DNA from 3 places in the Pectobacterium colocasium genome. Region 3 is predicted to be linked to each of the others. Evidence: riboswitches for the same ligand, from Rfam matches in the RefSeq annotation. Region 3 holds a riboswitch; each other region holds the start of a gene.
What was found. Region 3 has a riboswitch for thiamine pyrophosphate ahead of thiB (thiamine ABC transporter substrate binding subunit). Riboswitches for the same ligand answer to the same signal wherever they lie in the genome.
Positions count from the first base shown of each region.

Region 1: linked by a shared signal. The riboswitch ahead of thiM (hydroxyethylthiazole kinase) and the one ahead of thiB (thiamine ABC transporter substrate binding subunit) in region 3 are both predicted to bind thiamine pyrophosphate.
Region 2: linked by a shared signal. The riboswitch ahead of thiC (phosphomethylpyrimidine synthase ThiC) and the one ahead of thiB (thiamine ABC transporter substrate binding subunit) in region 3 are both predicted to bind thiamine pyrophosphate.

Region 1 covers NZ_CP084032.1:3,449,062-3,459,100, forward strand. The annotation lists gene trhP (prephenate-dependent tRNA uridine(34) hydroxylase TrhP) at 1-994, shown strand, start outside; gene yegS (lipid kinase YegS) at 1,406-2,305, shown strand; gene psiE (phosphate-starvation-inducible protein PsiE) at 2,334-2,741, opposite strand; gene thiD (bifunctional hydroxymethylpyrimidine kinase/phosphomethylpyrimidine kinase) at 2,894-3,697, opposite strand; gene thiM (hydroxyethylthiazole kinase) at 3,694-4,488, opposite strand; TPP riboswitch at 4,525-4,621, opposite strand; gene ahr (NADPH-dependent aldehyde reductase Ahr) at 4,783-5,802, shown strand; gene LCF41_RS15655 (GGDEF domain-containing protein) at 5,956-6,879, shown strand; gene adhP (alcohol dehydrogenase AdhP) at 7,129-8,139, shown strand; partial or broken gene LCF41_RS15665 (hypothetical protein) at 8,193-8,729, opposite strand; gene LCF41_RS15670 (sulfite exporter TauE/SafE family protein) at 8,782-9,549, opposite strand; gene LCF41_RS15675 (VOC family protein) at 9,622-10,008, opposite strand.
Region 2 covers NZ_CP084032.1:238,616-248,654, reverse strand. The annotation lists gene hemE (uroporphyrinogen decarboxylase) at 1-898, opposite strand, end outside; gene nudC (NAD(+) diphosphatase) at 1,047-1,829, opposite strand; gene rsd (sigma D regulator) at 1,938-2,399, shown strand; TPP riboswitch at 2,522-2,692, shown strand; gene thiC (phosphomethylpyrimidine synthase ThiC) at 2,806-4,761, shown strand; gene thiE (thiamine phosphate synthase) at 4,758-5,399, shown strand; gene LCF41_RS01080 (HesA/MoeB/ThiF family protein) at 5,401-6,180, shown strand; gene thiS (sulfur carrier protein ThiS) at 6,177-6,377, shown strand; gene LCF41_RS01070 (thiazole synthase) at 6,379-7,164, shown strand; gene thiH (2-iminoacetate synthase ThiH) at 7,161-8,282, shown strand; gene LCF41_RS01060 (hypothetical protein) at 8,426-8,677, shown strand; gene LCF41_RS01055 (aminotransferase-like domain-containing protein) at 8,674-10,039, opposite strand, start outside.
Region 3 covers NZ_CP084032.1:4,065,362-4,075,400, forward strand. The annotation lists gene LCF41_RS18370 (AraC family transcriptional regulator) at 1-649, opposite strand, end outside; gene LCF41_RS18375 (methyl-accepting chemotaxis protein) at 888-2,507, opposite strand; gene tnaC (tryptophanase leader peptide) at 3,034-3,144, shown strand; gene tnaA (tryptophanase) at 3,252-4,652, shown strand; gene sgrT (glucose uptake inhibitor SgrT) at 4,837-5,001, opposite strand; gene sgrR (HTH-type transcriptional regulator SgrR) at 5,092-6,750, shown strand; TPP riboswitch at 6,788-6,884, shown strand; gene thiB (thiamine ABC transporter substrate binding subunit) at 6,965-7,948, shown strand; gene thiP (thiamine/thiamine pyrophosphate ABC transporter permease ThiP) at 7,924-9,531, shown strand; gene thiQ (thiamine ABC transporter ATP-binding protein ThiQ) at 9,518-10,039, shown strand, end outside.

The DNA.
Region 1 (10,039 bases), 620 kb from region 3:
CTGGGCGACGGTGAAATTCTGGCAGCAAATGGGGCTGACACGTGTCATTCTGTCCCGCGAACTGTCGCTGGAAGAAATTGCAGAAATCCGCCAGAACGTGCCGGATATGGAACTGGAGATCTTCGTTCACGGCGCACTGTGCATGGCCTACTCTGGCCGCTGCCTGCTGTCCGGTTACATCAATAAACGCGATCCGAATCAGGGTACCTGCACTAACGCCTGCCGCTGGGAATATAAGGTTCAGGAAGGTAAAGAAGACGACATCGGCAATATCGTCCATCAGCACGAACCTATCGCGGTGAAGAATGTTGAGCCCGCGCTGGGCATCGGCGAACCGACTGACAAAGTCTTTATGCTGGAAGAAAGCATGCGCCCCGGCGAGTACATGAGCGCCTTTGAAGACGAACACGGCACCTACATCATGAACTCCCGCGATCTGCGTGCCATCCAGCACGTTGAACGCCTGACGCAGATGCAGGTGCACTCGCTGAAAATCGAAGGCCGCACCAAGTCATTCTATTACTGTGCCCGTACTGCACAGGTTTATCGCCGTGCCATCGACGATGCCGTGGCGGGTAAACCGTTCGATCCAACCTTGCTGGAAACGCTGGAAGGGCTGGCGCACCGTGGCTACACCGAAGGCTTCCTGCGTCGCCACGTGCATGAAGATTACCAGAACTACGATTACGGCTATTCTGTCTCCGATCGTCAGCAGTTTGTCGGTGAATTCACCGGCATGCGTCGCGATGGGCTGGCGGAAGTCGAGGTGAAGAACAAATTTTCCTGCGGCGACAGCGTGGAGATGATGACGCCAAACGGCAATATTCAATTCACCATCGACTCCATGCAGAACGCCAAAGGGCAACCCGCCGATGTGGCGCCGGGTAACGGCCATATCGTTTACCTGCCCGTGCCGGACGATATCTCGCTGGACTATGCGCTCTTGCTTCGCAATCTGCCGGGCACTACCACGCGTAACCCTAACGCGGAATAAACCGGTCATACCGCCGGATGTCCCGTACATCCGGCAATGCCTCCCACAAGCGATCCCTTCCTTCTCGTATGCCCCCCTATTCTCGACCGTTCTCAACCGCGACTCAGTACGTCAATCGCTCGACGGTATCGTTACAAAGCTCAGGGTTTTTAACGAATATTAGAAACAGATCACATCAATTCACCGGTCTTGTGGTTAGTATTGCGTCGCTGAGAAAACATAGAACGAAAAATAAGCGTAGTGATACTACTAGGAACCACCTCCTTGGCCAGCTCAATCTCCCTTGAGCTGGCTTTTCTTTTTCTCCCGCCCGCGCATTTTCCCCACCGCACATTCACCGACTCTTCTGATGTCTACCTATCGATTTAGTGACTATTATTAATCCCACGATCCTGCTTAGGAGAAATGGCCATGGAAAAAAATCCAATCACACTGCTAATTCTGAATGGGAAGAGTGCGGGTAATGAAGAACTCCGCGAGGCCATTGATACGCTGCGACAGGACGGCTATACGCTGCATGTCCGCGTGACCTGGGAATATGGCGATGCCAAACGCTATGTAGAAGAGGCGATTCAGCTCAGCGCGGATAACGTGATCGCCGCCGGTGGCGACGGCACCGTCAATGAAGTCGCCGCCGCATTAGCGGTACAGCCGGAAGCGGTGCGCCCGTGTTTGGGGATTGTCCCGCTGGGTACGGCCAACGATTTCGCCACCAGTTGTCAGATTCCGATGGAGATGCACAACGCGCTAACGCTGGCGATCAAAGGCCGCGTCACCGCCATTGATGTCGCCAACGTGAACGACAGTCACTATTTCATCAACATGGCAACGGGCGGCTTCGCCACGCGCATTACCACCGAGACACCCGCCAAGATGAAGGCCGCACTGGGAAGTGCGTCTTACGTGCTGCACGCGCTATTTCGCATGGACATGCTGCAAGCCGAGCGCTGTGAGATTCGCGGGCCGGATTTTCACTGGTCAGGCGATACGCTGGTCATTGCGGTGGGGAATGGTCGTCAGGCAGGCGGCGGACAACAGCTTTGCCCTGAAGCGCTGGTCAATGATGGGCTGCTGGAACTGAGCGTACTATCGGCAACCGAGCTGCTGCCGAATATGCTTCAGGCCTGGTTTACCGGCAGCGAAAATCAGAACATGATTTCCGCTACCCTGCCCTGGCTGGAGATCACCGCGCCGGATGATATGACATTTAATCTGGACGGCGAGCCGCTCACCGCCAAACGCTTCCGTATCGAGGTGCTTCCCGCCGCGATTCGCTGCCGGCTGCCGCCCCAGTGCTCTCTGCTGGAATAGCGGTGCGTTTCGACGATTCCTGTTTCTCCTATTCCCGTTTCAGGCGATTACTGTTTGCCAGGTACAGCGTCACGACTAGCAGCAGGATCGCCGCAGAATACACCAGCGTATCCGACGGGCTTTTGTGATCGACAATAATCAGGCGAATGATGGCCGTAATGCCGATGTAGATAAAATAGCGCAGCGGGAAGTGATAGCCGGACTGGAAATACTTCACGATCAGCGCAATAAACTCAAAATACAGGAAATAAATTACAATGCCTTCTATCAGCTGATAGGAGGAATCTTTCTCATTGGAGATCAGCAGCACCTTCGCCAGATGAAACGTTTCTTTGACTAAAAAAATCACCAGAATAGTCGCCAGCACCAGCAGGCCGATATTGAGTATCGTCTGAAGCGCTTTGGCAGCCATCGCACTGCGAGCAGAACCTGCCATATGTTATCCCCACACCCTGTTTCACATTAACGCCAAGATTTCACAGCAAAGTAACCGGATGCCCCCACACTGTCACGCCAAAATACGCTTAATTTAGTTTGAAATTACTGGCAAAGATGTCACGCAAAGTACAAGTCAATTTACTTATGGTTTTACCACCAGCGATGGAAATGGTGAACGGGGCCGATGCCGTGCCCGACCTCCAGCGTGTCGGCCTGTTGTAATGCCTGCTGCAAATAATCCTTCGCGGCGTAGACCGTTTCGCTCCAGCTATCGTGGCGCGGTCGCAACGCGGCCAGTGCGGCAGACAGCGTGCAGCCGGTGCCATGCGTATGACGGGTATTCACTCGCGGGGAACTAAAGCGCTGCGGTTCGGCCTGTCGGCTGAACAGCCAGTCCGGGCTTTCCGCTTCACTCAAGTGACCGCCTTTCATCAGCACCGCCTGACAGCCCATTGCCAGCAGCGCCTCCCCCTGCTCACGCATTTCCCGTTCGTTGGTGGCCGGTGACGTATTCAGCAGCGCCGCAGCCTCGGGCAAGTTGGGCGTAATCAGGGACACCAGCGGCAGCAGTTCACGGCGGATCGATTCCACCGCCTCGGGTGCGAGTAGCGGATCGCCACTTTTCGCCAGCATCACGGTGTCCAGCACCACAAAAGGCACCGCGTAGTGACGCAGGCGCTCGGCAACCGCGTCAACAATATCGGTCTGCGCCAGCATCCCAATCTTGGCGCTGTCGATGCGTACATCGCTCAGCACGGAATCCAACTGCGCCGCGACAAAATCCGGCTCAATTCGGTAGACGGACTGCACGCCGCGCGTATTTTGCGCCACCAGCGCGGTAATGACTGACGTCCCATAAGCCCCCAGCGCGGAAAAAGCTTTTAGATCCGCCTGAATACCCGCCCCGCCGCTCGGATCGGTGCCTGCAATCGTCAACGCATTGATACGTTTCATGCCAGATCCTCCGCGCGCAGGGTATAGAGCCTGTCGAGAAAGTTGGGGATAAAACTGCCTGTACCTTGAGACACCGAAGCCGCCTGCTGCCCCGCGAAAGCCATGACATAGCACGCCGCCGCTACGTGGGATAAGCGTTCCCCCTCCAGAGCACAGAAACCCGCGACGACTGCCGACAGCGCACAGCCCGCACCAACCACGCGCGTCATCATGCTATCGCCACCAGTCACCGCGATATCACGTACGCCGTCCGTGACATAATCCACCACGCCGGTCACCGCGACGATCGTCCCCACTTGCCGCGCCAGTTCGCGTGCAGCAGGAAGCGCTGCCAGCGAGTCATCGGTGCTATCCACACCCCGCCCCTGTGCGGCTAAGCCCGCCAGCGCCATGATTTCAGACGCATTGCCGCGAATCGCCGCGGGCTTCCACGCCAGCAATTCCCGACAGAATTCACGCCGAAAGGTCAACCCGCCTACGGCAACCGGATCGAGCACCCACGGCGTCCCCGCCTGATGCGCGCGGTTTACCGCCGCTCGCATCGCCTCGGCGCGCGAGCGCTCCAGCGTCCCGACATTAATCAGCAGCGCATCGGCCACCGCGCTGAACTGCGCAGCTTCTTCAGGATCGACCACCATTGCCGGCGACGCATTCAGCGCCAGCAGCACATTAGCGGTAAAAGATTGCACCACGTCGTTGGTCAGGCAGTGCACCAGCGGCGAGGCAGAACGGAATTGGGTGAGTGAGGTTGCTGCCTGAGCGGCAGAAAGGTCGGTGGGTCGCGTGTTCATAGGTCTCCCAACCGGCGTGGAAGAAGGCGGCAACCGGTGGGCATACCGTGACTTCCCTACGCTGGCATTATCCAGATCAGGTGGTACGGGTATTTCTCAGCCTTCACAAAGAAGGGCACCCCGAGTCATGTACTACGCTTTGCAGCATAAGTAAGTGGGTAACGTAAAGCAAGCGCTCCCCCGCTTCTCTTGCCCACCCGACACCCAATGAAAAACCACAGGCACGTTGTGACATAGAGAAAAACGCCATAACCCTTTAGACTGGTTAATCAAACCCATACTGAGGAGATTGTGATGACGATGATAAAGAGTTATGCCGCACCGGAAGCAGGCGCAGCGCTGGAGTTGTATGAGTTTGATGCGGGTGAACTACAGGCGGAAGACGTAGAAGTTGTGGTGGATTACTGCGGCGTGTGCCATTCCGATCTCTCGATGATCGATAACGAATGGGGCATATCGAGCTATCCGCTGGTTGCCGGGCATGAAGTAATTGGCCGTGTGCACGCCCTGGGCAACGCGGCGAAGAACAAAGGATTAAAGGTTGGTCAGCGCGTCGGTATTGGCTGGACGGCACGTAGCTGTGGGCACTGCGATGCCTGTATCAGCGGCAGCCAAACCAACTGCCAGCAAGGCAGCGTGCCGACCATCCTGAATAAAGGCGGTTTTGCCAATAAGATCCGTGCGAACTGGCAGTGGGCTATCCCGCTTCCTGATTCCATCGATATCGAATCTGCAGGCCCGTTGCTGTGCGGCGGCATCACCGTTTTCAAACCGCTGTTAATGCACCATGTCACCGCAACCAGCCGCGTCGGCGTGATCGGCATCGGCGGTCTGGGGCATATCGCGATTAAGCTCCTGCACGCAATGGGTTGTGAAGTCACGGCGTTCAGCTCAAACCCAGCCAAAGAGCAGGAAGTGCTGGCGATGGGTGCCGATAAGGTCGTCAACAGCCGCGATCCTCAAGCGCTGACGGCATTAGCGGGTCAGTTCGATCTCATCATCAACACCGTGAGCGTCGATCTGGAATGGCAACCCTACTTCAACGCACTCGCCTATAACGGGAAATTCCATACCGTCGGCGCGGTGATGAAGCCATTTAGCGTGCCGGCCTTTACGCTCATCGCAGGTGACCGCAGCGTTTCCGGCTCTTCTACCGGCTCACCGCATGAACTGCGTTCTCTGATGAAGCTCGCCGCGCGTGCCAACGTGAAGCCGCAGACAGAGCTGTTCCCGATGTCAAAAATCAACGAGGCCATCCAGCACGTACGCGACGGCAAAGCCCGCTACCGAGTCGTACTGAAAGCCGATTTCTAATCGGTAAAGACGCCTGAGCAATCGGGCGTCTGCTTTTTGCACATCAGCTCAGCCAACGCCATTCTCTGGACTACACCGCCCCGTACAACGATGCTGAATGTATTCAATCGGTTTCATGATAGGATTGAAAGGTGATGCAAGAGGAGAGCCGCAATGCCTTTTAAAGAATATGACCACGATTTTATTGATAGAAATAAGAAAGCCTCCTCGTCTGTAAGGCTCGCCCTGCTATTGTCTGCATTGGTCATTATATTCAACCTTGTATTCTTCAAGCACCGTGACTTTCAAGAACAGTTGCACAATAATCCAGGGTCTTATACCGATTCGATTGCGCTGGTTTTGCTTTTTTTTATCCTGTCCTGTACCAGTAAAATATCACTGAACCATACCTCCGCGTTATCCATTCGCCTCGGGCTGCACGTCTGGATATGCGCCGCCACGTTTGATTTTATGGATGAGTTCATCTATCAGCCCAGACTGGTTGGGTATTATGTTGAAGATCTGCTGAGAATCATTGGGATGTTTGGCGTCGGATTTGGTGTCTATACCCTGATACAGCAAATCAATAATAAATATGTCGAAGCCAGAATACAGTCATTCAGCGACGAACTCACACAGCTCCCTAATCGTCGGTTTTTTATTAACGAATTAAAAAAACTCGAAGCGAAAACACCCTATTTATTTATTATCGACATCGATAATTTCAAAGTCATTAATGATAAATATGGCCATGCAAAAGGCGATGAAATATTAAGTAAGTTCGGCCATATTCTTTCCCGTTTCGATAACAGTGAGATCGTAGCAACCCGAATCGGGGGCGAAGAGTTCGCGATTATTCTGTATGCCGGAACGCAAGAGCGGGCAGAAACGCTGGCAAGGTCGGTATTAAAAAACGCGAACAAAATCATTATCAAGAATATGCACCACCTTTCTGTCAGCATTGGCGCGGGTAAAAAACAGCCGCAGGAACCCACTGAACACTTTATGAAACGCGTGGATGTCGCACTTTACCAGGCTAAAAACACCGGTAAAGGCAAAGTGGAATGGGCTCCTGAGCCGAAAGAAAAAACCCAGTAGCCCGACGTAGTTTCATTCCCACAATACGGCCGCACGGACGCGCCACTCAGCTAATCATCATAAAAACTACTGAAAACGATATTCCCCTCGCCTTTACTCGCTCCTCCGCCAGCTATCATTTTGTAACAAAATTAAATACTTCCTGATTAATCAACTTTTCGGCCAGCGTGTACCCTTTTATAGGTAGAACCCAATACATTACCTCTACAACACATTCCCCCCACAACACATTCAGTAAAAGGAAGACGAATGAAAGCAGCCATCGTAACGAAAGACCATTCCGTTGAGATTCAGGACAAAAAACTGCGCCCCCTCCAGCACGGAGAAGCCCTGCTGAAAATGGAATGCTGCGGCGTGTGCCATACCGATCTACATGTCAAAGACGGGGATTTTGGCGATGTTACCGGCATCACGCTCGGCCATGAGGGTATCGGTATCGTCAAAGAAGTGGGACCCGGCGTAACCTCACTGAAACCCGGCGATCGCGCCAGCGTCGCCTGGTTCTATCAGGGCTGTGGCCACTGTGAGTATTGTAATAGCGGTAACGAAACCCTGTGCCGCGAAGTAAAAAACGCGGGCTACTCCGTTGATGGCGGGATGGCTGAAGAGTGCATCGTCGTTGCCGATTACGCGGTAAAAGTACCGGAGGGTCTGGATTCTGCCGCCGCCAGCAGCATTACCTGCGCGGGCGTGACAACCTACAAAGCGGTGAAGGTCTCGCAAATCAAACCAGGACAGTGGATCGCCATTTATGGTCTAGGCGGATTGGGCAATCTGGCGCTGCAATATGCCAAGAACGTCTTTAACGCGAAGGTCATCGCGATTGATGTCAACGATGCACAGCTGGCCTTTGCTAAAGAGATGGGCGCAGATCTGGTCATCAACCCGGCTAAAGACGATGCCGCCAGAATCATTCAGGAAAAAGTAGGTGGAGCACATGCGGCCGTGGTCACTGCCGTGGCGCGTGCAGCATTTAACTCCGCGGTCGATGCCGTTCGCGCCGGCGGGCGTATTGTCGCCGTCGGCCTGCCGCCGGAATCCATGGATCTGAATATTCCGCGTCTGGTGCTGGACGGCATTCAGGTATTGGGATCGCTGGTCGGCACGCGTGAAGATCTGAAAGAAGCGTTCCAGTTTGCAGCCGAAGGGAAAGTGAAACCGAAAGTGACGCGTCGCCCGCTGAAAGACATCAACGCCATTTTTGCGGAAATGAAAGGCGGAAAAATCACCGGTCGCATGGTGATTGATCTGTCAATGTAAACGGCGTTTTTTATATAAACGGGATAGCACCGCGCTATCCCATTTTTTATATTTTAGCCAAACGCTTGGGTATTACCGGGGCATACGAGCTGCTTACTTTTAATATGGTAAACCTCGACGTCAGGGCGCGTGAAAAAGGCGATTTCCCACGGATTCTTGGTGACGAATTCATGGCGCACTTTTTCGTAGAGCGGATTGTCCTGTGCGATAATAAACGCTTCCCCTTCAATAAGGGTGTAATTCCATTCAATTGCCCGCTCGAAGGTATAATGGCTGCGCTCATCCATCGCAAAAAAGCAGTGCGGATTGCGTTTCAGCAGTTGAGATTTAAAGGTTTCAGGGAACGTAATCAGGAAGATATCGTTATCCACAGAGGACAGGAACGCCAGTACCGTAGTATGTGGCTGCTCTTCCGCCATCGTAATAAGCACGCCGACCTTATTAGTGAAATCTTGCTTTTCCGTTGGAGGAAAATCGACCATCGGCGTCAGTGGTACCGGCTTTGACGGGCGATTATCTTGTGGAAACTGGTAGCCCGGCTCGCGGATATCCTGCACAGGGGTGAAACCGTGTAAAAGCTGGCACTCTCTATTTAAAGGAATAAATAGGAATTAAGAGCGATAACGATGATGTTTCACACCATTATTTCAGCACCAACATCGTGATACCCACGCCGACCAGCATGAGACAAAACGCGCCGCGCAAATAAGCGACCGGAAGTTTGTGAGCAACAGCGACACCCCAGGACACACTGATGATCCCTCCCAGCGCCAGTGGTAAACCGATACTCCAGTCAACATTACCCGCCTGCGAATAAGACAGTAGTGCCGCCAGCGCCCCCGGAACCACGAGAATCAACGCCATTCCCTGCGCCTGCGTTTGCGCAAAGGCAAACAGCGTGACCAGCGCGGGAACCACCACCAAACCGCCGCCAACGGTAAAAATGCCCGACATAAACCCGCTCGCGACACCAAGCAGCGGCAGATATTTGGTCGACAGTACCTTCTCCGGCGTTTGGCTGCGTTTTTTGTTATACCACTGCCACATATAGTACGCGGCCAGCACCAGCAAGAAAGTGGCGAACGCACGCTGTAGGTGGTGAACATCAATCGATGACGCAATGTGAGCGGCAAGGTAGGCAGATCCCGTCGCAAAAGCACACAGGGTTAACGCGACTCGCGTATCAATACGGTTACGTTGACGATAGCGTAGAAAACCAATCAGCACGTTAGGCGTAATCATCACTAACGCGGTTCCCTGTGCCATATGCTGATCCATCCCGAAGAGCACACCCAGAATAGGAATCGCAATAAGCCCACCGCCGATCCCCAACATACCTCCGCAAAACCCCAGCCCAATCCCCAAAAGCAAACACAACAAGATATCGCTGAACATCATTAAGCTAAACATAGAAAATGCAGACCTATATATCATAAGACTATCTGGAGAACTGCGTTTCAAGCAGGTAGGCAGACAATGTATTTAGGGTAAATATTCCGCGATTTCGATCAAATTCAGATCGGGATCGCGCAGATAGAGAGAACGGATTGGCTGCGTTGCACCGGTTCGCATCACCGGCCCTTCGCTAATTGGCCAACGGCAGTGCGCCAAATGCGCCATAACCTGCTCTAGCGGTACCGATGCAATAAAACACAGATCGAGCGCTCCCGGGACGGGCAGGTGCGCTTTCGGTTCATGCTCCGCTCCGCGCAGGTGCACATTGATTTTCTGATGACCAAAATGAAAAGCAATGCGCCCGTTTGCAAACGTTTCCTCCCGCATTTGCAACACATCAACATAGAAATGTCGGGTCGCCGCAAGATCAACACAGGTCAATACAAGGTGATCGATATGATCGATAAGTGACATTGATAAGCCCTATCCTTAATGATATTCCCCA
Region 2 (10,039 bases), 1.1 Mb from region 3:
CGGCATACAACATCGACGGATCCATATTTCCCTGTAGCGCCACTTTATCGCCTACACGGCGGCGTGCATCAGCAATATCACTTGTCCAGTCTAGCCCCAGCGCGTCGCAGCCTGTCTCCGCCATCGCTTCCAGCCACTGGCCTCCACCTTTGGTGAAGAGCGTCACTGGCACACGGCGACCGTCGTTCTCACGCAGTAAACCATCAACAATCTTATGCATGTACCGCAGGGAGAATTCTTTGTAGTCACGTCCGCTCAGCGCGCCGCCCCAGGTATCGAATACCATCACTGCCTGCGCACCAGCACGAATTTGCGCATTGAGATAGAGAATGACGCTATCCGCCAGCTTATCCAGCAACAGGTGTAGCGTTTTAGGCTCAGCAAACATCATTTTCTTGATGACGGTAAACGCTTTGCTGCTACCGCCCTCAACCATGTAGGTCGCCAGCGTCCACGGGCTGCCCGAGAAACCGATCAACGGCACTTCACCGGCGAGGTTTTTACGAATCGTCCGCACTGCATTCATCACATAACCGAGCTCCTGCTCAGGATCGGGAATCGGCAGGTTAACCACATGGGCATGAGACGTAATGGGAGAGTGAAAGCGTGGGCCTTCCCCCGCTTCAAAATAGAGCCCTAATCCCATGGCATCAGGGATGGTCAGGATATCGGAGAACAGGATTGCCGCATCCAGCGCATAGCGCCGTAAAGGTTGTAACGTGACTTCGCAAGCCAGTTCTGCGTTTTTACACAGCGACATAAAATCCCCCGCCTGTGCGCGCGTTGCCTTATATTCCGGCAAATAACGCCCCGCCTGACGCATCATCCACACCGGGGTGACATCAACGGGTTGGCGCAATAACGCCCGCAAGTAGCGATCGTTTTTCAGATCAGTCATGTTCTTTTCCTTTCAACCTCACGGCGGTTCGACACCGGATAGATGTGATGAAACGGATGCGTTATAAAACGAACGCTTTATAAAACGAATACGCTATGACGCGAGTACGTTGTGTACATGAGTCATTCATGGCGCAAATAGTACCACGTCAGCCTTCGTTCTCGTGATAAGCGCGACACAACACCACCGTATCCTCGATAAGTCGACGCGCCACGGTGCCCGGCGGGGGCAGTTGCGGGAGTTGGTCATAGCGGAACCAGCCCGCGTCACGCAGCTCTTTTGGGTCGTGCTTAATGTCTCCACCCGCATAATCGGCCATAAACGCCATCATCAGAGAATGAGGGAATGGCCAAGGCTGCGAACTCACGTAACGCAGGTTTTTTATCTGAATTTGGCTCTCTTCCATTACCTCACGCACGACCGTCTGTTCCAGCGTTTCGCCGACTTCTACAAACCCAGCCAGCACGGTGTACATGTTTCCGCGATGTCGATTGTGCTGCGCCAGCAGAATCTCATCACCACGGCGAATCGCGACGATGATGCAAGGCGCGATCTGCGGATAATAACGTTCTTTGCAGTGGTGACATAAGCACGCCAGCTCCGTTTTGCTCCGCACCATTTCATGGCCGCAGTAACCACAAAAACGATGGGAACGATAAAACTCAGCCAACTGTACGCCTCGCCCCGCGAGCTGGAATAACCCCACGTCCTGATCGAGCAGTTGGCGAACCGAGGCCATATCGGTATCACGGCCCTGACACACCAGCCAGACAGGCTGTTCTTGCCATTCGCCGATTTGGCGAGCCGTTTTCCCCTGCAGAGACCACTTCGTCGCCGTTCCACACGGTAATTCTCCCTGGGGCAGCCAGATTTGTACCGCATCGCTAACCACCCACCAGCCGGTCTCATCACCTTTTAGCGTCTGTTCCATATCTTTTTATTGCTCCACTGCCACTTCACTGGCATTTTACATTCAGAGTGATTACATAAGTTTTATAACTGGGATTTCAGTTATTTCTTACCGTTCACGGAGTCAACAATGCTAAACCAGCTACAAAGTCTGACTGAATACGTTGGTGGCAATAATGCGTTAATCGACCAATGGCTACAAGCGCGTAAGCAGCTTCTGGTGGCTTACTATCATCTGGTTGGCATCAAGCCGAACAAGGATGCGCTTTCTCTTCTGGATGAAGAAGCATTGGATCATTTTTGCCAGAATCTGGTGGACTATCTTTCTACCGGTCACTTTCACTTATACGAAAAGATGCTGCACGAAGCAGCGACACACAGCGAACAACTATTAGCCCTTTCTACCCAGCTCGACCTCGCCCTGCAAAACAACACGCAGCAAATCATGACGTTTTACGATAACCATCTGGCGACGGCTATCGACCATGATAACTGCCTCGAATTTCAGCAGGCACTCTCCAGCGTCGGTGAAGCTCTGGAGGAGCGTTTTACGTTAGAAGACAACATGATCCGTCTGGTTTACGACAACTAGCGGTCATTTGACGTTATTTAAGAACATCGCCACACGCTGTACAGGCAAAACCGTCACGCTTTGACATCCGCGTTTTGCCGTCATACAGTGTAGGGGTTTTATTGGCCCGTTTAAGAAACGGGCATATCTTGTCGGAGTGCCTAGCGTGCTCGTGTTTTGTTTTACGAAAGCAATCGTTTTACGAAAGCAATCGTTTTACGAAATCTATGAGCGCACAGGCTGAGACCGTTAATTCGGGATCCGCGGAACCTGATCGGGTTAATACCTGCGAAGGGAACAAGAGTAATGCACCTCATTGAGCCCAAGGCTGCGTATTCCTACATACCTGCTCTGATGCCCAATATCATTATTACTCCCTCCGGCTCCAGACAAGCAATCTTCCCTTTACGTCTTACAGGAACTTGCTATGTCTACAGAACCCTTGTCTATAAACACAGTGCCGTCAAAATCGGGTCGCCGCGAGCAGCGTGCCGCCGCCCAGCAGTTTATTGAAACCTTACAGGGAACGGCCTTTCCCAATTCCAAACGCATTTATCTTACGGGCTCGCGCGACGACATCGCCGTACCGATGCGGGAAATTCAGCTCAGCCCGACGCTACTCGGCGGCAGCAAAGACAATCCTCAATACGAACCCAATGAACCGATCCCGGTTTACGATACGTCAGGGCCTTATGGCGACCCCGCCGCCCAACCCGATGTCCGCGTTGGGTTAGCGAAGCTGCGCGCCAGCTGGATTGCCGAACGTCACGACACCGAAGCGCTATCCGGCGTCAGTTCCGATTTCACCCAGCAGCGTCTGGCAGATGCAGGACTGGATCATCTGCGCTTCGAACACTTGCCACGGCCGCTACGTGCCAAAGCAGGCAAACGCGTCACCCAACTCCACTATGCGCGACAGGGAATCATTACCCCGGAAATGGAATTTATCGCTATTCGCGAAAATATGGGACGCGAGCGTATTCGTACCGACGTGCTGCGCCAGCAGCATCCGGGACAAAGTTTTGGCGCCCTACTGCCGGAAAACATCACACCGGAATTTGTCCGTCAGGAAGTGGCCGCCGGTCGCGCCATCATCCCTTCCAACATCAACCACCCAGAATCAGAGCCGATGATTATCGGACGCAATTTTCTGGTGAAGGTTAACGCCAATATTGGTAACTCCGCTGTGACGTCCTCCATCGAAGAAGAGGTGGAAAAGCTGGTCTGGTCTACCCGCTGGGGCGCGGATACGGTGATGGATCTCTCAACCGGCCGTTATATTCATGAAACCCGCGAGTGGATTCTGCGTAACAGCCCCGTCCCCATCGGTACCGTGCCAATCTATCAGGCGCTGGAAAAAGTGAACGGCGTGGCGGAAAACCTGAACTGGGAAATGTTCCGCGATACGCTGCTGGAGCAGGCGGAACAAGGCGTGGACTATTTCACTATCCACGCCGGCGTGCTGCTGCGCTACGTGCCAATGACCGCTAAACGCCTGACCGGCATCGTTTCACGCGGGGGTTCCATCATGGCGAAGTGGTGCCTGTCGCATCACAAAGAGAGCTTCCTGTACGAGCACTTCCGTGAAATCTGTGAAATCTGTGCCGCTTACGATGTCGCGCTGTCGCTGGGTGACGGCTTACGCCCCGGTTCCATTCAGGATGCCAACGATGAAGCCCAATTTGCCGAACTGCATACGCTGGGCGAGCTGACCAAAATCGCCTGGGAATACGACGTGCAGGTGATGATCGAAGGCCCCGGCCATGTTCCGATGCAGATGATTCGCCGCAACATGACCGAAGAGCTGGAGCACTGTCACGAAGCCCCGTTCTATACACTCGGCCCGTTAACTACCGATATCGCACCGGGTTACGATCACTTCACCTCCGGCATCGGCGCCGCCATGATCGGCTGGTTCGGCTGCGCGATGCTCTGTTACGTCACGCCGAAGGAGCATCTTGGCTTACCCAATAAAGAAGACGTTAAGCAGGGACTGATTACCTACAAGATCGCTGCCCACGCTGCCGATTTGGCAAAAGGTCACCCCGGCGCACAGATCCGTGATAACGCCATGTCAAAAGCACGCTTCGAATTCCGCTGGGAAGACCAGTTTAATCTGGCGCTCGATCCCCAAACGGCACGTGCCTACCACGATGAAACGCTGCCGCAGGAATCCGGTAAAGTCGCTCACTTCTGTTCTATGTGCGGCCCCAAATTCTGCTCGATGAAAATCTCACAGGAAGTACGCAACTACGCCGCGAAACAGGAAGCGGAAGCCAAACCGATTGAAGTGGGTATGGCGCAGATGTCGCAAGAATTCCGCTCTCGCGGCAGCGAGCTTTATCACAGCGCCACCAGCCTGCAAACCGAGGAAAGCAAATGACAGACTCGACGCCTTTTGCCCCAACGGCGCAGCGGCTGGGGCTATATCCCGTCGTCGATAGCGTGGAGTGGATCGAGCGACTACTCGGCGTCGGGGTGAAAACGATCCAGTTGAGGATCAAAGATCGGTCAGATGAACAAGCCGAAGCCGATGTGATCCAGGCGATCGCCTTGGGTCGTCGCTATCAGGCACAGCTTTTCATCAATGACTATTGGAAATTAGCCGTAAAACATCAGGCGTACGGCGTACATTTGGGTCAGGAAGATCTGGACACCGCCGATCTGGCCGCGATTAAAAAAGCGGGTCTGCGCTTAGGTGTTTCCACGCACGACGATCGTGAACTGGCGCGCGCGGTGGTGATAAACCCGTCCTACATCGCGCTGGGGCACATTTTCCCCACGCAAACCAAAGACATGCCATCAGCGCCGCAGGGGCTGGCCGAGCTGACGCGGCACATAATCGATCTGCAAGGCCGTTTTCCCACCGTTGCGATTGGCGGTATCAGCATCGATAGCGTCCCTGTGGTACTGGAAACGGGCGTCGGCAGTATTGCCGTCGTCAGCGCCATTACGCAGGCAACAGACTGGCGTCAGGCTACGGCAACGCTGCTCAGGATGATTGAAGGGCGGGAGGCATGACATGGTAACGAATCCCCATCCAACACCTGCCGGACTGAGCGATAGCGAATTTATGCGCTACAGCCGCCAGCTCATGCTGGAAGACATTGGCCCGGAGGGTCAGGAGAAGCTCAAAGCCGCCTGCGTTCTGCTGGTTGGCCTGGGCGGGCTGGGTGCTCCCGCTTCGCTTTATCTGGCCGCCGCAGGCATCGGTAAGCTGCTGCTTGCCGACGATGACTCGCTGCACATCAGCAACCTGCAACGCCAGATTCTGTATCGCACCAGCGACACCGACAAACCCAAAGCCGTGTTAGCACAACGTCAGCTACAGGCGTTAAATCCGTACTCGGAAACCATTGCACTTACCGAAAGGCTCAACGGTGACGCACTACACCACGCCGTCAGCCGCGCCGATCTGGTGCTGGATTGCAGCGATAACATGACCACTCGCCATGAGGTTAACGCCGCCTGCTTTAACGCAGGCAAGCCGCTCATCAGCGGGAGTGCCGTCGGTTTCAGCGGACAGCTCGCGGTCTTCACGCCGCCTTATCACGCGGGCTGCTACGCCTGCCTGTATCCCGATACGGCTGAACCACAGCGCAACTGCCGTACCGCTGGCGTGCTGGGGCCGGTGGTCGGCGTGATCGGCACACTTCAGGCGCTGGAAGCGATCAAACTACTGGCAGGTATGCCGTCCGCGCTGGACGGCAAGCTGAGAATGTTCAATGGCAAACAGCAGAGCTGGAACACGCTCCAGCTCACGCGCGCGCCCCATTGCCCGGTATGCGGGGGAGCAGCATGAGAATCACACTGAATGATGAGCCCTTTGAATTCCCAGAGGCCATCACGGTTGAAGCGCTGCTAAGCCAGATAAACCGGCTCCAGCCCGGCACGGCGCTGGCTATCAATCAGACCATTATCCCGCACGCCACCTGGTCACAGCATCAGGTTCAGGACGGTGATGATATTTTGCTTTTTCAGGCAATCGCGGGAGGATGACATGCTGCACATTGCCGATACGACATTAACTTCACGGCTGCTGACTGGCACCGGAAAATTCGCCACGCCAGAACTGATGCTAGCGGCACTCGAGGCTTCCGGTTCGCAGTTGGTTACGATGGCGATGAAACGCGTTGACCTGAACGGCGGCAATGACGCCATTCTCGCCCCGCTACGCCAGCTCGGCATTAAGCTGCTGCCGAATACGTCAGGAGCCAAAACCGCTGACGAAGCCATTTTTGCAGCGCGTCTGGCACGTGAGGCGTTGGGGACTCACTGGCTGAAGCTGGAAATTCATCCCGATGTAAAATACCTGCTGCCCGACCCCATCGAAACGCTGAAGGCCGCTGAACAGTTGGTAAAAGAAGGATTCACGGTACTGCCTTACTGCGGGGCCGACCCGGTACTGTGCAAACGGCTGGAAGAAGTCGGCTGCGCGGCGGTGATGCCTCTCGGTGCACCGATTGGCTCCAATCAGGGGCTACAAACGCGTGATTTTCTCCGCATCATCATCGAACAAGCACGCGTTCCGGTGATTGTCGATGCAGGCATTGGCGCACCCAGCCAGGCGGCCGATGCGCTGGAAATGGGAGCAGATGCCGTGCTGGTCAACACGGCCATCGCCGTTGCTCGCGATCCCGTCGCGATGGCGCGCGCCTTCCGGCTGGCAGTCGAGGCAGGTGGCCTTGCTCGTCAGGCCGGTCTGGGAAGTAAGCAGTTCGTCGCCAGCGCCACCAGCCCGCTCACCGGTTTTCTGCATCAGCAAGCGGAAGGAGCGGTGAGATGAGCGTCAATTTTCAAACCGTCTGGGAACAGCTCGACTGGGATGACCTGACGCTACGCATCAACAGCAAAACCGCACAGGATGTTGAACGGGCGCTCACTGCACCACACCTGACGCGTGACGATTTTATGGCGCTCATTTCACCTGCCGCCAGCGCCTATCTGGAACCGCTTGCCCAGCGGGCGCAGCAGCTCACCCGCCAGCGTTTCGGCAATACGGTGAGTTTCTATGTCCCGCTGTATTTGTCCAATCTGTGCTCTAACGACTGTACCTACTGCGGCTTTTCGATGAGCAACCACATCAAGCGTAAAACGCTGGATGAGGCAGAGATCTTGCGTGAATGCGCCGCTATAAAAGAACTCGGGTTTGAGCACCTGCTGCTCGTCACAGGTGAACACCAGCGTAAAGTGGGGATGGACTATTTTCGGCGCGTTTTTCCACTGATCCGGCCGCTTTTCAGTTCCCTGATGATCGAAGTTCAGCCGTTGTCGCAGGATGAGTACGCCGAATTAAAAGCACTGGGGCTGGATGGTGTGATGGTCTATCAGGAAACCTATCATCCGGCGACCTACCAGTTGCATCATCTAAAAGGACAAAAGCAGGATTTCCACTGGCGGCTTGCCACACCGGATCGGCTTGGCCGTGCCGGGATCGACAAGATCGGGCTAGGTGCCTTAATCGGCCTGTCCAATAGCTGGCGTACCGACTGCTACATGGTGGCAGAGCACCTGTTGCACTTGCAGCAACGCTACTGGCAGAGCCGGTATTCTATCTCGTTCCCTCGCCTGCGCCCCTGTGCGGGCGGCATTGAACCGGCGTCGTTAATGAATGAAGCACAGCTGATGCAGGTGATTTGCGCATTCCGCTTGCTAGCGCCGGATATTGAATTGTCGCTGTCCACACGTGAATCACCGTTCTTTCGCGATCATGCGATCCCTATCGCGATTAACAACGTCAGCGCCTTCTCCAAAACCCAACCGGGTGGCTACGCCGACGACCATCCTGAACTGGAACAATTTTCTCCCCACGATTCACGGCGTCCTGAAGACGTAGCGCAGGCCATCGTGCGTGCAGGTCTTCAACCAGTATGGAAAGACTGGGACGGCTATTTGGGCAGATAAGGCTGGATACGTTTGATAATGTTCACTTAATCGTCAGTGAGAGGGAAACACGGTGATGAGGTTCCTGCAGAGCACCTCGCACCGTGGTAGCCCTCGTATCTCGAAGCTTAAGCGATCGGAATAAGTGATACACAGGATTTGGGATGCGGCTCGCAAGCCAAAGTGAGAATTACACGGAAGACAACATTCTTGGGATAGCGCCGCGCAACATGACATTCGGCCTATCGCCACGATCCGTGACGAAGAATACAGTAGCGTCGTTGGCAGGCCTAAGCATTACGGCGCTTGCTGGCCGGAGCCGTTTGTCACTCATCGGTTCTGCACATCAACCCGCCGATACGGGGCTTATCCTTACCCGTATCGGCCCTTCCCTAACACTCTCGGAGGCGCTCTAGTCAGAAGGCGTATGCATCATCTTCGCAACCTCATTACCCACGATACGCAGCCCTTCCCTCATCTCTTCCGTGAAGCGATTGGCATAGTTGAGTCGAATACAATTGCGGTATTTCCCTGAGGCAGAGAAGAGCGACCCGGCGGCGATCTGTATGCCTGATTTTCTGACCTCACGGGTGAGCTTGAGCGAATCAAAATATTCCGGCAGTTCAATCCACATCAGGAATCCCCCTTGCGGACGACTGACGCAAATATTGGACGGAAAATACTCGCGCACCCAGCAGGTAAACGTACTCAGATTGGCTTTGTACTGGGCGCGCATGCGGCGCAGATGAGGCTGATAGTGCCCTTGGCGAATGAACTCCGCCACCGCTAGTTGCGGCTGCACCACCGTCGATCCCGTACTGATGTATTTTGTATGGATCACCCGCTCCAGATAACGCCCCGGAGCGATCCAACCCACGCGCAAACCGGGCGCCAGGTTCTTTGAAAATGAGCTGCACAACAGCACACGCCCATCTTCATCAAACGACTTTATTGCGCGGGGACGCGGATATTCATAGGCCAGCTCACCGTAGGCATCATCTTCAATAATGGCGATATCGAAATGCTGCGCCAGCGTCACCAGCGATTTCTTACGGGCGTCTGGCATGATGAAACCAAGCGGGTTATTGCAGCTCGGCACCAGCAATACGGCTTTGATCGGCCATTGATCCAGCGCCAGCCTCAATGCTTCGAGACTGATCCCCGTTACTGAATCGGTTGGGATCTCGATCGCTTTGATATCCAGCCCGCGAAGGATCTGCATCGTGCCCGGAAAAGCGGGTGATTCAACGGCCACGATGTCGCCGGGCTGACAAACGGCGCGGACAGCGACAAATAGAGCTTCCTGACATCCGGTCGTAACCACAATATCATCTTGAGTCAGCTGGCAGCCGCAGTCCACGGTAAGACGGGCAATCTGTTCACGCAGCGCAGGCACGCCATATACGCTGTCATATTGTAAGATACGAGGATCCTGATACTGGCAGAGGCGAGCCATCTCTTTCCACAGTGGTTTGATGGTCGGCTGGCTTACATCCGGCATTCCGCTACCAAATTTCAGCACGTTCGTTTCCAGACGCACGTTCACCAACTCCAGTACCGATTCCCACTGCGTAATCTCAACCGGACGTTGGGCAGGACGCGTTAGCGCGGGTACAGGCGGCGTGGCCTTACGCGGCGTGACAAAATATCCCGAACGCGGCTGCGGCATAATCAACTGCCGAGTTTCCAGCAGATGGTAGGCCTGCTGTACGGTACTGATGCTGACACCATGTTCTGTACTCAGCGCCCGTACAGAAGGCAGGCGCTCTCCACTTTGG
Region 3 (10,039 bases):
CCACCGCTTTAAACTGTCGTAAGAAGTGCCAGACGCTGAGTTCGGCCAGCGCTGCCAATTCAACGAGAGCCAGTTCCCTCTCGGGGTAGCTGTCCATAAAGGCTTTAACATTCAGTATATTTTGGGTCGCAACGGGCAGCGTCTGTGGCGTCAGGCGCGTCTTGCTATAGCGCATCGTCAGCCAGGTTAATGACGACAACAGCAGCGTTTCTTTCAATAACAGATTGCCCGGTTGAGCAAGCATATTGAACGTCATCAGCAACTGATCCGACAGGCCAGGGTCGTGGACAACGGCGTCGGGGAACCACGGAATGGAATCTTTTGAGCGTTGCAGATCCTGATTAATCGAGTGAAAAAGATCGGGATGCGGATAAATAGCACGATAAGCCCAGCCGGTTTCGACCTCCGAGCTTCCCGTGTGCACATCGTCCGCATTCACCAGAATGATGTCGCCTTTGGGCGCAACATGCTCTGCACCAGAACGATAAAAACGCTGAGCGCCCTGCTCAATCACGCTAATGCAATAGGTATCATGGACATGACGAGGAAAGCGCTGCTGATAATATTGTGCCTGCAACATATCCAGCCCGCCGAGCGCCTCCAGATGTCTGAAGTGTGTCTGCTCTTGCACTACCGGCTTTTTATGCACGCGTTAACCCTCTTATCGTTTGTACAAAATTGCTCTGGCAGAGAAGCGACATCGGCATACTTCTTTATCGCCATCAACCGCGCACCTGTTCACTGATTCTATCAGAAGCAGATTCATATCCCCATGCTGGAAAAAACAGCGAAAAAAAGCCAGCGACAAAACCGCTGGCTATGGATGATGATTCGTGTCTTTTACCACGTTGGCCTTTTTACCAACTGGATTACATTTACCAACCGGATTACATCAGATGAAATCGGGACACCCCAATATTCAACCGCTCGGCCTGCTGCTCCAGCGAGGAGGCAGACGAGGAAGCCTCCAGCACCAGCGTCGCATTCTGTTGCGTGACCCGATCCATTTCTGATATCGCTAACGACACCTGATTGATACCACTGCTTTGTTCATCAGAAGCCAGCGCTATCTCATTGATAATACGGGTGACGTTATTAATTTCAGAGACAATCTCGGCCATCGCTTTACCCGCTTCGGACGCCAAGGTCGTTCCTTCCGTCACTCTGGTTTCGGATTCTTTAATCAACGCGGCAATTTCCGTTGCGGCGTTAGCCGAGCGCTGTGCCAGATTACGCACTTCTCCTGCTACCACCGCGAAGCCTTTGCCCTGCTCACCCGCTCTGGCCGCTTCAACCGCCGCATTCAACGCCAGAATATTGGTCTGGAATGCAATCCCGTTAATGAGCGCGATAATCTCAGAAATTTTGTCCGAACTTCTGGCAATCTCCGACATAGAACCCACAACCTGTTCCACAATGCTGCCGCCGTTCACCGCTTTGGCTGAGGTATCCGTCGCCACAACGCTGGCATGGTGCGCATTATCGGTATTCTGCTTCACCGCAGCCGTCAGTTGTTCCATGCTGGCCGCCGTTTCCGCCAGCGCCGCGGCCTGCTGCTCCGTTCGAGCAGACAAATCCGTATTGCCGACAGCGATTTTCGTCGAACTGCTGTGAATCGACTCAGCGCTATCACGCACCGAGCCAACCGTTTCGGAGAGCGAATCCTGCATTTGCTGGATATTGCTCCCCAGAATGCCGATTTCATTGCTGCCTACAGCCACGCTCGCGCGCGTTAAATCGCCGTGTGCAATCGCCTGTATGCGTGATACCCAATACTGAATTGGGTTAATAATAATCAGACGAATGACTAAGAACGTCATACCCGTTAATACGATGGCTAAAATAAAGGCACCCGTCATGAGCGTATATCCCAGTGTCGAATTCCTTTCTGCCGTCACATTAATATTTTTTGCCATCTCAATCCGATAAAGATAAGACGCTTTCAACGGCACATCATAGTCATCATCCAATTTAGACATCACCGTCGATTCAAACGCGTTGAGTTCTTCGACATTCCCTTTTTTCGCGATGTCAAACATAGGTTTTATCCCGCGCTCAACATAATCGCTATAACGTGCTTTTAATTCATTATCGCGAGCAAATTCGACATCAGAACGAGCCGTTCTGTTTTGATATCCATTAAACATTTGCTGAGACAGCGACAGGCGCTCCTCTGCGGCTTTCATGCTGGCGTTATAGTTATCAGTAAGGCCATTACGTAAATGATTTACCGCATGAAGCAAATTCATACGCGCTGCACGCATATGGTTAGCACTATCCACTAACTCCATTCGCACATTTAATTCCAGCGTAGAGTCATTTAAGGACAGTTCGGCCTGCTTCAGAAAATACGATGATGTGGAGATCGCCAAGGCAAAAAGCAGTAAAACACCAGAAAAAACAACGATGAAAAGTGGCGTCAGTTTGATGTTATGCAATCCGGAAGCGGAATGCCGGGATTCTGGTTGCTCATAAATCGCTATTGACTGGTAAGGGACATCGCTCATTTTTACATCCATCGGGTTATTCAAAACATTGCTGTGAAGTAAATTGCAGACAAGCGGCGAAAAATAGCACTTCGCCACATGTTACATAATATTTAAAGATTGTAACAATCTGCGTTAAATACAAGAAGAAAAACAGTCATTACTAAAAAATAATTTCACCTATAAGATCGTCATCACGAAAAAACGTCATTTCAACGATTATTATTTCAATTAAAAATCATTCAAAAAATAAACTATCACACAATGTTAGTGAATTATCTTAGTCACTATTATTACAGTAATATTAACTATAGAAGTAAAAATTAAATTCATTCTATTTTTCTGAAAACAATCCCCCTCTGACATTCAACGTGGCTGATTAGTTTATCCTTCATCCATTCTGAATATAAAAATCCCACGGCACACACGGGCTAACAAAGATCCCGCACGCGGATAAAAGCAGTGGCAAGGTTGTCGTGTCGATCATGGTATTTTTCCACCGACATACTATGCTAAACATCAGTGATTCAATGAGTGAGAGGAGCCTATGGCGCGCACGATTCAGCGTTACCGTTTAAGCATCTCTGGCGATTGCCGGGCCTGGTTTAACATCGACCATCGCCTCACCAATGATTTTCCTCACCCGCATCATGCCTGAATCAGCACCGCGCTGATCGCTTCCCGTTGCTGTATTCCTTTCCCAGCGTCACATAACGTGTCGCAACGGACTCTTTTTTCTGGAGAATTTTTCTGGAGATCGATGGCATGAAACGCATTCCTGAACCATTCCGCATTAAAATGGTAGAAAACATCCGCATGACAACGCAGGCGGAACGTGAAAAAGCGCTGACAGAGGCGGGGTATAACCCTTTCCTACTGCGTAGCGAAGACGTCTACATCGACCTGTTGACCGATTCTGGCACCGGCGCGATGAGTGACCGCCAGTGGGCCGGTTTAATGATGGGTGATGAAGCTTACGCGGGGTCACGTAATTACTACCATCTGTGTGAAAAAGTCGAAACGCTGCTGGGCTACCCATTTACGATTCCCACCCACCAAGGACGCGGTGCCGAACAGATTTTATTTCCGTGTTTGATAGCTAAGAAACAGCGGGCTGGCGGCGCGAAAAAACCCGTCTTCATTTCCAATTTTCACTTCGATACCACCGCTGCACACGTCGAGCTAAACGGCGCACGGGCCATTAACGTCGTTACGCCAAAAGCCTTTGATACCAACACGGCTTATGACTGGAAAGGCGATTTCGATCTGGATCAGTTACAAAGCGTGATTTCACAGCATGGTGCGGAGAATGTCGTCGCCATCATCACCACGGTAACCTGTAACAGTTCCGGCGGTCAGCCTGTCTCGATGAGCAACATGCGCGAGGTTTACCGTATTGCACAACAGCACCACATCCCCGTAGTGATTGATTCGGCACGTTTCTGCGAAAATGCCTGGTTTATCAAACAGCGTGAAGCGGGCTATGCGGACAAATCTATTAAAGCCATCGTGCATGAGATGTATGAATACGGCGATATGCTAACGATGTCCGCAAAGAAAGATCCGATGGTCAATATCGGCGGATTATGCTGCTTCCGTAGTGATGAAGACCTGTTTAACGAGGTGCGCATTCGCTGCGTTCCAATGGAAGGTTTCGTCACCTATGGCGGACTGGCTGGACGAGATATGGAAGCGCTCGCCATCGGGCTGGAAGAAGGGATGGATGAAGACTATTTGGCCTATCGCATTGGGCAAGTCGCCTATCTCGGAGAACGCCTGAAAGCCGGAGGAATTCCGATTCAGTACCCAGTTGGTGGACATGCTGTGTTTGTCGATGCAGCGCGGCTATTGCCCCATATTCCACCAGAGCAGTTTCCGGCACAGGCGCTTAACAATGCGCTGTATCTGGAAGCCGGTATCCGCAGCGTTGAAATCGGCTCGCTTCTGCTGGGGCGCGATCCTGATACCGGGCAACAGAAAGCATCACCGCTTGAGCTGCTGCGCCTCACCATCCCGCGTCGAGTCTATACCAACGACCACATGGACTATATTGCAGATGCCCTTATCACACTAAAAGCCCGCGCCAGCGATATTAAAGGGCTAACGTTCACCTATGAACCGCCCGTACTACGGCACTTTGTCGCCCGCCTAAAACCGGTGGAATAACCAGCTATCAGCATGCCCGACGCCTTTCTCTGCGGGCATCAGCGCTATTCACGATATCGAGTCGGCAGGCAAACACCATAAAAAAAGCCAGCGAAAAATTCGCTGGCTGGTGAAACGTCACCATTACTCAGAATACATTGTTTTACTTAAAAAATTTTTACACAGAATAAATTGTTTCGACCACCTAGAGCCAATGACGGTACTCATCATCAGACATCTCTTTCAGGTGCCACTGCGTCGCCTGCTGCAATAACGCGATGCGCTGCTGGGGAGACATCCATCGCAACCACGTTGCTTTACAGCTCGATAAGTAGTTTTGATAGAACAGGTACAAACGGGAAATCGCCATCAGCCACCTCCTCTCTTTCCTTGTGAGAAAGTATCGACGTAATATAGGGAAAGATAAATTGATGACTTTGGTGCAGGGAGTTCCTCTTTTATGTCTTCTCCTCGTCTACAACAACAGTTCATCCGCCTGTGGCAACACTTTCAGGGGCAGGTCACCGACACCACCTTGCAAGAGTTAACCGGAGTGCTGAACTGTTCTCGCCGCCATATTCGTTCACTGTTGAACGCAATGCAACAGGAAGGCTGGCTCGTGTGGCAGGCAGAAGCCGGAAGAGGAAAACGTTCGCAGCTTTCTTTTGTGTATACCGGATTGGCCCTCCAGCAGCAGCGGGCCGAGGATCTGCTAGAACAGGATCGCATTGAGCAGTTGGTACAGTTGGTGGGTGATAAAGAAGCCGTACGTCAGATGTTACTCGCCCATCTTGGGCGGAGTTTCCGGCAAGGAAAGCATATTCTGCGCATCCTCTATTACCGTCCGTTACGCAATTTACTGCCCGGTTCAGCGCTACGGCGTTCAGAAATGCACATCGCACGGCAAATTTTCAGCGGACTCACCAATATAAATGAGGAAAACGGGGAAATTGAACCCGATTTGGCTCATCACTGGCAGAGTATTTCCCCCCTGCATTGGCGCTTCTACCTGCGCCCGGCAATCCGTTTTCATCATGGTCGAGAGCTCACAATGGACGACATCACTACGTCACTCTCTCGTCTTATTCCGTTTCCGCTCTTTTCTCATATTGAAGCCGTCACCTCACCGATGCCCTTCGTCATTGATATTCGGCTACACAGCCCGGATAAATGGCTACCGTGGCTATTAGGTAGCGTGCACGCTATGATCTTGCCGCAAGAGTGGCAAACGCTACCGGATTTTGCCCAGCACCCGATCGGCACTGGCCCGTATGCCGTGGTGCGTAATAACAGTAATCAATTGAAAATTCGTGCCTTCGATGATTATTTTGGCTATCGGGCGTTAATTGATGAGGTCAATATCTGGGTTCTACCGGACGAACCGGAGGAAATGCCGGTCTCCATCCAGCTACAGTCTGACAATTCTCGTCACGAACAGTTGGAAAGCCGGATGGAAGAAGGCGGCTATTTCCTGCTGTTCGACAAACGCTCACCGTTAGCATCACAGCCAGAAGCACAGCAGTGGCTCAGGCAGGTATTTAACCCAATTTCGCTACTCAACCACGCCAATACCAGCAATCAGCGTGACTGGTCACCGGCCTACAGCCTGCTCCCGCGCTGGCACCATCACCATCCCGATGTGCCGCAATCCCTTCCGAAAGGGCTGACGGAGGTCACACTCACGTTCTATCAGGCACACCCTGAATACCGGATATTAAGCGAGATTATGCGCACACTACTGGCGCAGCACGGCGTCACGCTGCATATCCAGACGGTCAGCTACGAAGACTGGTATCAAGGCAATGCCGAGAGCGATATCTGGTTTAGCAGCGTGAACTGTTATTTGCCGCTCGAATTCTCCCTGTTCGCGATGCTCTACGAACTCCCGCTGGTGCAGCACTGTCTGGATGACGATCTGCATGCGGACGCACAGCAGTGGCGCAATCACTCACTGCCGATGGCGGAATGGTGTGAAAAGCTGATCGCCAGCGGCCAACTGCACCCTTTGCTGCACCACTGGCTGCAACTTCAGGGACAGCGCAGCATGCGCGGGGTCAGGATGAACATGCTGGGCTGGTTTGATTTTAAATCTGCCTGGTTTGCACCGCCGGAACGCTGAGAGCCTTTCGCTGCGCGGCTTAACCCTTTACAATGTGCCGTTCTCAACGGGGTGCGGAAGATTTTTCGCTGAGAAGATACCCGTCGAACCTGATCCGGTTAATACCGGCGAAGGGATTTGAGAGTGCGGCTTATTGCTGCCTCGAAGTCCTTTGCCACCCTATGATTCTCAGGAGTGCAAAGTGTTAAATCAATTACTACACCGTTCAGCCACCGTGCTGAAAACCAGCCTGCCTTGCCTGTTACTGCTCTCTGCTTCAGCCTTCGCCAAGCCTGCGCTTACCGTTTATACCTATGACTCATTCGCTTCCGAATGGGGGCCAGGGCCCGTCATCAAGACCGCATTTGAAAAAGAGTGCGAGTGCGAACTGAATTTCGTCGCGCTGGAAGATGGCGCTTCACTGCTGAATCGCCTGCGTATGGAAGGCAAGAACAGCAAAGCGGATATCATTCTGGGGCTGGATAACAACCTGTTGCAGGCGGCAGAGCAAACCGGCCTGTTTGCGCCGCACAATCAGGACACCCGTGCCGTCACGGTGCCAGGCGGTTGGGACAACAAGACCTTCGTCCCTTACGACTACGGCTATTTCGCGTTTGTGTATAACAAAAACACACTAAAGAACCCGCCGAAAAGCCTGCATGAGCTGGTGGACAGCAACGAGCCGTGGAAAGTGATCTATCAGGATCCGCGCACCAGCACGCCGGGTCTGGGTCTGCTGCTATGGGTGCAGAAAGTATACGGCGATGATGCGCCGCAAGCGTGGCAGAAACTGGCGAAGAAAACCGTCACCGTCACCAAAGGCTGGAGCGAAGCCTATGGTCTGTTCCTGAAAGGGGAAGCGGATCTGGTGCTGAGCTACACCACGTCACCGGCCTACCATATCATTGAAGAGAAGAAAGACAACTACGCAGCAGCAACCTTCAGCGAAGGGCACTATCTGCAAATTGAAGTCGCCGGGCAGCTGGCTTCCAGCAAAAATCCCGAACTGGCAAAACGCTTTATGCAGTTCATCCTGAGCCCAACCTTCCAGCAGGCTATCCCCACCACGAACTGGATGTACCCTGCGGTTAAAACTGACCTGCCAGCGGGCTTCGCCACGCTCGCGGTGCCGGAAAAAGCCATGCAGTTCAGCGCGCAGGACGTGGCCGATAAAAGGACGCAGTGGATTCAGGCATGGCAACGCGCCGTCAGCCACTAATCGGCGGACGTCTGTGGCCGGGGCTGCTGGCCACAACGCTGTTAATTTCCGTTGCCGCACTGGCTTTCGGTGCCCTGTGGCTACAGGCGCCCGAAAGCCAGTGGCGCACGCTATGGCATGACAGCTATCTCTGGCATGTTATTCGGTTTACCTTCTGGCAGGCGTTTCTCTCTGCGCTGTTTTCTACCGTTCCGGCCATTTTTCTCGCCAGAGCGCTGTATCGACGGCGCTTTCCCGGCTACCGCTGGCTGCTGCGCCTGTGCGCGATGACGCTGGTACTGCCCGTACTGGTCGCCGTGTTTGGCCTGCTCAGTGTATATGGTAGACAAGGCTGGTTGGCCTCCGCGCTGGGCTGGTTTGACCTGAAATACACATTTTCTCCCTATGGATTGCAGGGCATCCTGCTGGCGCACGTCTTCTTCAATCTGCCGCTAGCAACCCGATTGCTGTTGCAGTCGCTGGAAGGCATCGCCACCGAACAGCGTCAGTTGGCTGCAAACCTGGGCATGAACAGCTGGCAGCATTTCCGTCTGCTGGAGTGGCCCGCCCTGCGCCGACAGATTTTACCGACCGGCGCACTGATTTTTATGCTCTGTTTTGCCAGCTTTGCGACGGTGCTGTCGCTGGGCGGCGGCCCACAGGCAACGACGATTGAGCTGGCTATCTATCAGGCATTAAGCTTTGATTACGATCCGGCACGCGCGGCGCTGCTGGCGTTAATTCAGATGGTTTGCTGTCTGGGTTTGGTGCTACTGAGCCAGCGGCTAGGTCGCATTCTGCCCGTCGGCAGCACACAGCAGCTTGCCTGGCGCAACCCGCAGGATAGCGCCGTAAGCCGCCTCATCGACGGCCTGCTGATTGGCGCGCTGTTGCTGTTAGTCATCCCTCCCTTGCTGGCCGTCGTGGTCGATGGCGTGAACCGCTCGTTGGTTACCGTGCTGCAACAACCTGTGCTCTGGCAAACGCTGTTGACCTCGCTGCGTATTGCTCTGGGTGCGGGGCTCCTGTGTCTGGTACTGACCATGATGTTGCTCTGGAGCAGCCGTGAGCTCAAGCTACGTCAGAAGCCGCTCTACGGGCAGTTGATGAACCTGAGTGGTATGCTCATCCTCGCCATGCCCGGTATTGTGCTGGCAACCGGCTTTTTCCTGCTGCTGAATAACAGCATCGGATTGCCGCAATCCCCCTACGCACTAGTGGTGCTCACTAATGCGCTGATGGCGATTCCCTATGCGATCAAGGTGCTGGAAAATCCGATGCTGGACGTCGCCGAACGTTACAATCGACTCTGCACCTCGCTGGACATTCGCGGCTGGCAACGGCTGAGACTGATCGAGCTTTCCGCCCTGAAGCAACCGCTCGCGCAGGCGTTAGCCTTTTCCTGCGTGCTGTCACTCGGTGATTTTGGCGTCATCGCGCTGTTTGGCAATGAGCAATTCCGCACGCTGCCGTTCTACCTGTACCAGCAAATTGGTTCCTATCGCAGCGCCGACGGCGCGGTCACGGCGCTGCTGTTAATGCTGCTGTGCTTTATGTTATTTACCCTGATTGAGAAACTGGCAGGCCGTCATGATCGCGCTTGAGAAATTGACCTACTTCTATCAGCACTTGCCCATGCGTTTTGATTTTCACGTCAAACCGGGCGAGCGCATCGCTATCCTCGGCCCTAGCGGCGCAGGGAAAAGTACGCTGCTGAATCTGATTGCCGGTTTCCTGATGGCAGACAGTGGCGAGTTGTTGCTGAACGGCGCTTCTCACCGCGAGACGCCTCCCGCGAAACGGCCGGTTTCGATTCTGTTTCAGGAAAATAACCTGTTTCCTCACCTGACGATCGGGCAGAACATCGCGCTGGGGCTCCATCCCGGCCTGCGTCTCAATGCCGCACAGCGTGAAACCCTACGCCAGATCGCCGACCGGGTTGGTCTGGCGGATCTTCTGGATCGTCTGCCGTCTCAGGTTTCCGGCGGGCAGCGCCAGCGCGCGGCATTAGCACGCTGTCTGGTTCGTCACCAGCACATTCTACTGCTGGATGAACCCTTCTCGGCTCTCGATCCGGCGCTGCGGCAGGAAATGCTCGATCTGGTTGAAAGT